Regions from separate parts of the Planococcus sp. TJ-307 genome, predicted to be linked through region 2. Evidence: riboswitches for the same ligand, from Rfam matches in the RefSeq annotation. Region 2 holds a riboswitch; the other holds the start of a gene.
The links. Region 2 has a riboswitch for FMN ahead of AC4EHK_RS02270 (hypothetical protein). Riboswitches for the same ligand answer to the same signal wherever they lie in the genome.
Positions count from the first base shown of each region.

Region 1: another riboswitch for FMN. It lies ahead of AC4EHK_RS06775 (ECF transporter S component); the one in region 2 lies ahead of AC4EHK_RS02270 (hypothetical protein).

Region 1 covers NZ_JBZDOJ010000002.1:118,909-122,319, forward strand. The annotation lists gene sigX (RNA polymerase sigma factor SigX) at 1-511, shown strand, start outside; gene AC4EHK_RS06770 (hypothetical protein) at 501-1,685, shown strand; FMN riboswitch at 1,761-1,894, shown strand; gene AC4EHK_RS06775 (ECF transporter S component) at 2,038-2,619, shown strand; gene AC4EHK_RS06780 (ferredoxin) at 2,939-3,190, opposite strand; gene AC4EHK_RS06785 (YpbB family protein) at 3,297-3,411, shown strand, end outside.
Region 2 covers NZ_JBZDOJ010000001.1:462,983-466,393, forward strand. The annotation lists gene AC4EHK_RS02255 (metallophosphoesterase) at 1-224, shown strand, start outside; gene AC4EHK_RS02260 (GNAT family N-acetyltransferase) at 314-802, shown strand; gene AC4EHK_RS02265 (CHY zinc finger protein) at 833-1,156, opposite strand; FMN riboswitch at 1,302-1,472, shown strand; gene AC4EHK_RS02270 (hypothetical protein) at 1,536-1,826, shown strand; gene ribE (riboflavin synthase) at 1,811-2,440, shown strand; partial or broken gene ribB (3,4-dihydroxy-2-butanone-4-phosphate synthase) at 2,458-3,060, shown strand; gene ribH (6,7-dimethyl-8-ribityllumazine synthase) at 3,102-3,411, shown strand, end outside.

The DNA of each region.
Region 1 (3,411 bases), on a different contig from region 2:
GCTTTACGAAGAGTATCACCAGGATGTTTTTCAGTTTTTAATTTATTTGGTGAAAAACAGGCACTTGTCAGAAGATTTGATGCACGAAGTCTATATTCGGGCTTTTCGGGCTTATGACCGATTTGAAGGAAAAAGCTCAGAAAAAACATGGCTGTTTTCCATTGCAAAAAACGTGGCGATCGATCATTTTCGAAAAATGGCCGTGCGCAAAAAGCACTCAATGGAATACTTTGATTGGGAAACACAGCAATTGGTTTCGTCGGAGCGGATTCCGGAGGAAGTTTCATCATTGAATGAAGATAAAGTACTGTTGTACAAAACTTTAGATACGTGCACCGGAGACCAAAAAGTGGTGATCATCATGCGCTTTTTCCAAGACTTATCAATAGCAGAAACCGCGGATATTTTAGGTTGGACAGAAGGAAAAGTAAAAACCACTCAGCACCGCGCAATCAAAGCATTGCGTGAAAAATTAATAGCGAGGGAAGGGGGAGATGAAAATGCCGAATAACAAATGGACCGATGAATCCATCGAAGATTTGTTAAAGGATTTCCCCGCAATCAAAGATAACCGAACAAAAGAAGAAGTATACAATCGGTTGGCCCAGAAAGAAAAGATCCCAAAACGTCCAAAAAAATGGCTTCCATTACTGGTTGCAGCGCTGGGATTTATTACAATAGGGATATTAGTCGCCACTATTATCAGCCAAAATGGGATTGATACGGCTCAAAATTCTCAAGAGTCAACTGAAGACTCAGCGACGACTGAACAATCCGAACAAGACTCTTCAGTTCCTGAAACTGAAGAGTCGGGAACTGGAGAGTCTGATCAGTTTTCAATAGCGCAAACAGACATACCGCTGCGCTCGGCCGTCTACGAAGAAGCCATTGGAGACCAGACATTGATGACCCTTGGCTTGACTGAAAATGCATTTGTCGTACCCGTCTCCTTTCTGATTCCCCGTGAACAAATAGAAGCAGCATTCGGAGATGAAAGTCCGACATCTTATGAACTGTATCAAGAATATGCTGATGACATTGACGAAGAGTTACTTGGATTTGATGAGTATCATCCATATGCAGGAACTTTGGAACAAACAGCGGACGGCATTCGCCATATATTGCCGCAGGACCACCAGTACGACCTAGCTTCTGCCAGTATGGGAATTTACTTTAATACACTTTCGGAGACATTTAAGGATGTCGAAGAAATTGAAGTGGCGAACGAAGACGGTTCGGCTGCAGAGTTTTCAGAAATTGGCCCTGTAGAGCCGGTTGTCCCAGCGGAGAAAAACATTGCCTATTATTCTTTTGAATCGTCAAGTGGTAAAGTATATCTGGTGCCAGGGTATGATATGCCATTTACTGCTGCGGGGGAAGCGATTGAGGCCCTTACAGAAAGTCCGAACGATTTTTATGAGGCTACAGTTCCACCAAGCATTGAGATTCAAGTGTCAGAAACAGAAGATCAAGTGCAAGTGGAAATCGAAGGGGAAGTTGATCTGAATTCGCTGGATCCTGTCGTAGTGGTTCGTATGATGGAGAGCTTTGCATTGACCGCTGATGCGTTTGGAAAAAACGTTCAAGTGGAAGGGCTGCAGTCGGAAGTCTGGAATGACTTTGACTTTAGCCAGCCATTACCAGTTCCGGCAGCAGCAAACCTGTTAGAATGGCCAATACAATAAGAAAAAGAGCATTGTAAACATATTTGTTTACAATGCTCTTTCTATATACTAAGATTAGGACATAACAAAATATCGATTCATCTTCGGGGCAGGGTGCAATTCCCTACCGGCGGTAATTGAACTTCTGTTCATAAGCCCGCGAGCCGTAAAACGCAGGATTTGGTGAGATTCCAAAGCCGACAGTATAGTCTGGATGGGAGAAGGTGAAGGTGCGGACGTGTGTCGTTTATGTATAAACGGAACGCTTGTTAAGTGTGCCTTTTCTCCCTTAAGCGTGTTGCTTAAGGGATTTTGTATGTACATGCACGGTCCAAGCTTTTCTTCTGGTGAATCACTACAAGGAGAGAGGAATATGAAGAACAAAAAGTTGCAAACGATGATCGTTATCGGAATGTTGAGCAGTATTTCGTTTATTTTGATGCTTTTCAACTTTCCATTACCTGCATTACCTGCTTTTTTGAAAGTGGATTTCAGTGATGTGCCAGCATTGATCGCAGCAGTTACAATGGGGCCGGTCGCAGGAATTTTAGTCGCATTTTTCAAAAATGTGTTGGATTGGTTGTTTGCAGGAAGTCCAACTGGAGTTCCTGTTGGCCACATGGCTAATTTTGTTACAAGCTTATTGTTTATTTTGCCGGTTTATTTTATCTACCACAAAGTAGCAACTAAAAAAGGAATGGCCTTTGGCTTGGCTGCCGGTACATTATCAATGGCAATCGGCATGAGTATTTTAAATTATTTAGTGTTTCTGCCGATGTACACTTATTTCCTCAACATGCCTGCAGAAACAGGCAATGTGCTGTTCGGAACAATCGTTCTGGGGATCTTACCGTTTAACTTAATCAAAGGCTTGCTTTTAACTGCAGTCGTGCTGTTGATGTTCAGCAGTATGCATACTTGGATTGAAAAGCAGCGTTCCTATTATTTATCATAGATAGAAAAGCGGAAGCGCCCATGTAGCTCTGCCGGGCATAAGACAAGCCGGCGAAGCGGCGCTTTTTGCCGCACAGCCGGTGTGGCTTATGACCCAAGGAGCTGGGCGCTGAAGTCTGGACATAGAAAAGCACAAGCGCCCGTGTAGATTCGACGGGCATAGACAACCCAGCAGTATGGCGTGCTTTGTCACGCGGCTGGGTTGACTTATGACTCAATAATCTGGGCGCTGGAGTTTGAAGTAAAAATGTAAAAAGGCTTTGCATAAAAAAAGAAGGCGTTTGGCAGTTATTCACTGCCGAACGCCTTTTCTATTTGGATCAGTCTTCGTATTTTAAAGGGTCGCCTTCGAAAGATGAATCCGCGACTTTGATGGAATCTGTTGGACAGCCTTCAAATGCATCTTCCATATCTTCCTCGAGTTCGTCTGGAACTTGTTCTGTCCCCATGTTATTATCTAAAATAACAAAAGCGATTCCTTCGTCATCATAATCATAAACGTCAGGTGCTGCAGCACCACAAGCACCACAAGCGATACAAGTATCCTTGTCGACAATGGTATACTTAGCCATATTGTTTTCCTCTCCTTTATCTCCGAACAAGTTCAGTTATACTATCGTTTTTATTCTAAAGGTGTTTGAGTAGTTTTTCAACCAAAAACCGCTAGGGGGCGCAAGCTTGTTATTTACGGAACTTATTCTTGCCATTATGAAGGCTGTCAACCGGCAGCGGACCATCTCTTCGCCTTATCATTTGATCAAAGGAAAGAAGTCTGGTCAAACGATACAGGATA
Region 2 (3,411 bases):
TGGACGTTGTTTTCTCTGGACATGCTCATGGTGGGCAAATTCGTATTCCAGGACTTGGCGGTTTGATTGCTCCGGGACAAGGTTGGTTTCCAAAAGTGACCGAAGGAATATTTGAAATAGACCAATCCCAAATGGTTGTCAGCAGAGGGCTTGGCAACAGCACTTTTCCTGTGCGTATTTTTAATTTGCCGGAAATTGTCGTAGTGACGCTGGAAAAAGAATAATGCTGCTGTGGCCATTTTTCAGGAGCTTTTTTATCATTAAACCCTAGTTTGCATTTGAAGATGTACTGTAAATAAGGAGGCTGCTCAGCGTGATCAAGAAAAAGGAAGTTACATTGCATCGGTATTCCTCAAAAGTGTCAGTTGACTACGATTTGCCGTCAGACCAGTTGGAATTTACACGGCTGCCGACAGAAATCATTGAAAAAGATGCTAAAGACCCCTTAAAGCACTTCATCATCATCAAAGCGAGGGGTGAAGATGCCGGTTTTTTTGAATTGGATGAGTCAGAAGACCGGAAAAAGTATTCGGATAATCCAAATGCCCTTCTATTGAGAGGATTTTCTGTAAATCCAAAATTTCAGGGCCGGGGCATCGCGACAGGTTCCATCTATGCATTGCCGGAGTTTATGGGAGAGGAATTCTCTAGTTTTGATGAAGTAGTGCTAGGTGTCAATGCGCGTAACATTCCGGCGCAACGGCTGTATCAAAAAGCAGGATTTAAAGATACTGGCAGGCGAATTATGCGCTCAAAAGGTGAGCAGTACGTAATGTCTTTGTACATCAAAAAAGCCAAGTAAGAGCAGTATTGCTCTCACTTGGCTTTTACTTTATTCGAAATAGAGATGCTTGTGCAAACTGCAGCCGGGATTGAACGGCGAGGAGCAGGATGGGCAAGTTGATGCGCAGGCTACATAGTCATCGACTGATAATTCATGTCCACAAGTTCCGCACAACACGGCTTTTTCATGAAATTTTTCCTTTGGCCATACTTGGTGATTGTTGCATCCAACAGCTTCATGACACTCAAAGCAAGGAAAGTATTGCTGGCAGCAAAAAAACTTGATAGCAATCCGGTCAATGGGTGAGTGGTAATGGGCACACCTTGTTTCAGCATCAACTCCAATCCCTTTCACTGTTTGGCGATGTGGCATACAAAATCTCCCTTTCTAAAAATGGACTGGATAAGTCGAATGAAAGAAAACAGCTTCCAACTAAGACATAATTATGAGTTTTGAAGTTCAACTTATTTGGTTTGTTTTCTTTCTATGCTACTATGAATAGGACGAAACTACGAATCTAATTCTTCGGGGCAAGGTGAAATTCCTTACCGGCGGTGAGCAGGAAACTGCAAGTCCGTGACCCGGTTAGGCGAATGCAGGCATAGGCCACTATGCTGTGCGCGTCCAAGCGGTGGAGCTGGTGAAATTCCAGCACCGACAGTTACAGTCTGGATGGGAGAAGAATTTAGAGATCGGCTTCGTTATGTGCCTCTTCTTTTCAATTGAGTTGAAATTGAAAGGAGGAATTTGTATGACCAAAAACCGTTATGTGGGACCAGTCTCTGAAATTTCGAGACGACCATCTTTAATCCTGCTCCTTTCCTCCGTGGAAAAAGAGCTTTTTCAAGGTACAAAAAACAGCTGGGAAACTGGCAATCTTGACAAAGAAGCAGGGCACATGCACAGACCAACCTTCAGAACTTTCCTTTCCTCACCACCTATACGCCCCATGGTGGAAAGCACCCAATTACCCATATTACCCCAATTAAATCTGCTCTTGCGGCCTGAACGGAGGAGTGTGACCAAATGTTTACAGGCATAGTCGAAGAAGTGGGACATGTTGCTTCAGTTCGTACTAAACCACAGGCGATGGAATTGACCATTTCCTGCGGACTGATTTTAGAGGACATCAAACGTGGAGACAGCATCTCCATTAACGGTGTGTGTTTAACAGTTTCGACATTCAACTCTCATACATTTACGGTTGATGTTATTCCGGAAACCGTCAAGTCTTCAACAATGATTGGTTTAAAGGCCGGATCCGGTGTGAATTTAGAACGTGCGATGCCAGCCAATGGACGCTTTGGCGGCCATTTTGTCAGTGGGCACATCGATGGTGTCGGCGTAATTCGCTCTGCAAAAAAAGAAGCGAATGCCGTGACCAAAACCATTGAACTTGAGCCTCGGCTGATGAAATACATGATGCTGAAGGGTTCGATTGCAGTGGATGGGACTTCACTGACCATTTTTGCGCTTGGCCATAATACGGTGACCATATCTCTTATTCCGACCACGCAGGAAGATTCGCTGTTAGGAGATAAAGGCATTGGGGACAAGGTCAATATTGAATGTGATCTGTTGGCGAAGTATACCGAACGCATTCAGACAGCAGAACCGAAAATCAGCCGAAGTTGGCTGGCGGAAAATGGATTTTAAAGGGAGGTACATCAGAGATGTTTTACACAGTAGAGAAAGCCGTCGAAGACTTGAAAAATGGCAAAGCAATCATTGTGATTGATGATGAAGATAGAGAAAACGAAGGCGATTTTATTGCATTGGCAGAGTTTGCTTCACCTGAAATTGTCAATTTGATGGCGACAGAAGGCAGAGGATTGATTTGCGTGCCTGTTGCCCAGTCCATCGCTCGAAACTTGGAAATCGGTTTGATGACGGACGATAATACAGACGAATTTGGTACAGCCTTTACCATTAGCATTGATCATAAAGACACAACTACAGGCATCAGTGCTTACGAACGTTCTCATACCATTACCAGTTTGATAAAGCCGGATGCGAAAGCGACGGATTTTAAACGTCCAGGCCATATTTTCCCGTTGATTGCAAAAGACGGAGGTGTGCTTGAACGGATGGGACACACCGAAGCGGCTGTTGATTTAGCGAAGCTGGCAGGATCGCCGCCTGCAGGGGTCATTTGTGAAATTATGAATCCAGACGGCACAATGGCCCGAGTGGACGATTTGCTGAAAGTAGCAGAACGGCTCGGACTGGGAATTCTCACAATTAAAGAGTTAGTATCCTACCAACATAAAAATCAAAGCACAACAACCTATTAATCTACCAGAGGAGATGGAATTGCATGACTGTACATTTTGAAGGATATTTAAATGGTGAAGGGCTGCGCATCGGCATCGTTGTCGGCCGCTTTAACGAATTTATTACAAGCAAGCTGCTGGGTGGTGCAGAAGACGCATTAAAACGCCACGGCGTTGGAGAAGACGACGTGTCAATCGCTTGGGTGCCAGGTGCTTTTGAAATTCCGTTAGTCGCCAAAAAAATGGCGATGAGCGGAAATTACGATGCAGTCATCACTTTAGGAACTGTGATCCGAGGCGCGACACCGCATTTCGATTATGTCTGCAGCGAAGTTGCTAAAGGCGTTTCAAGAG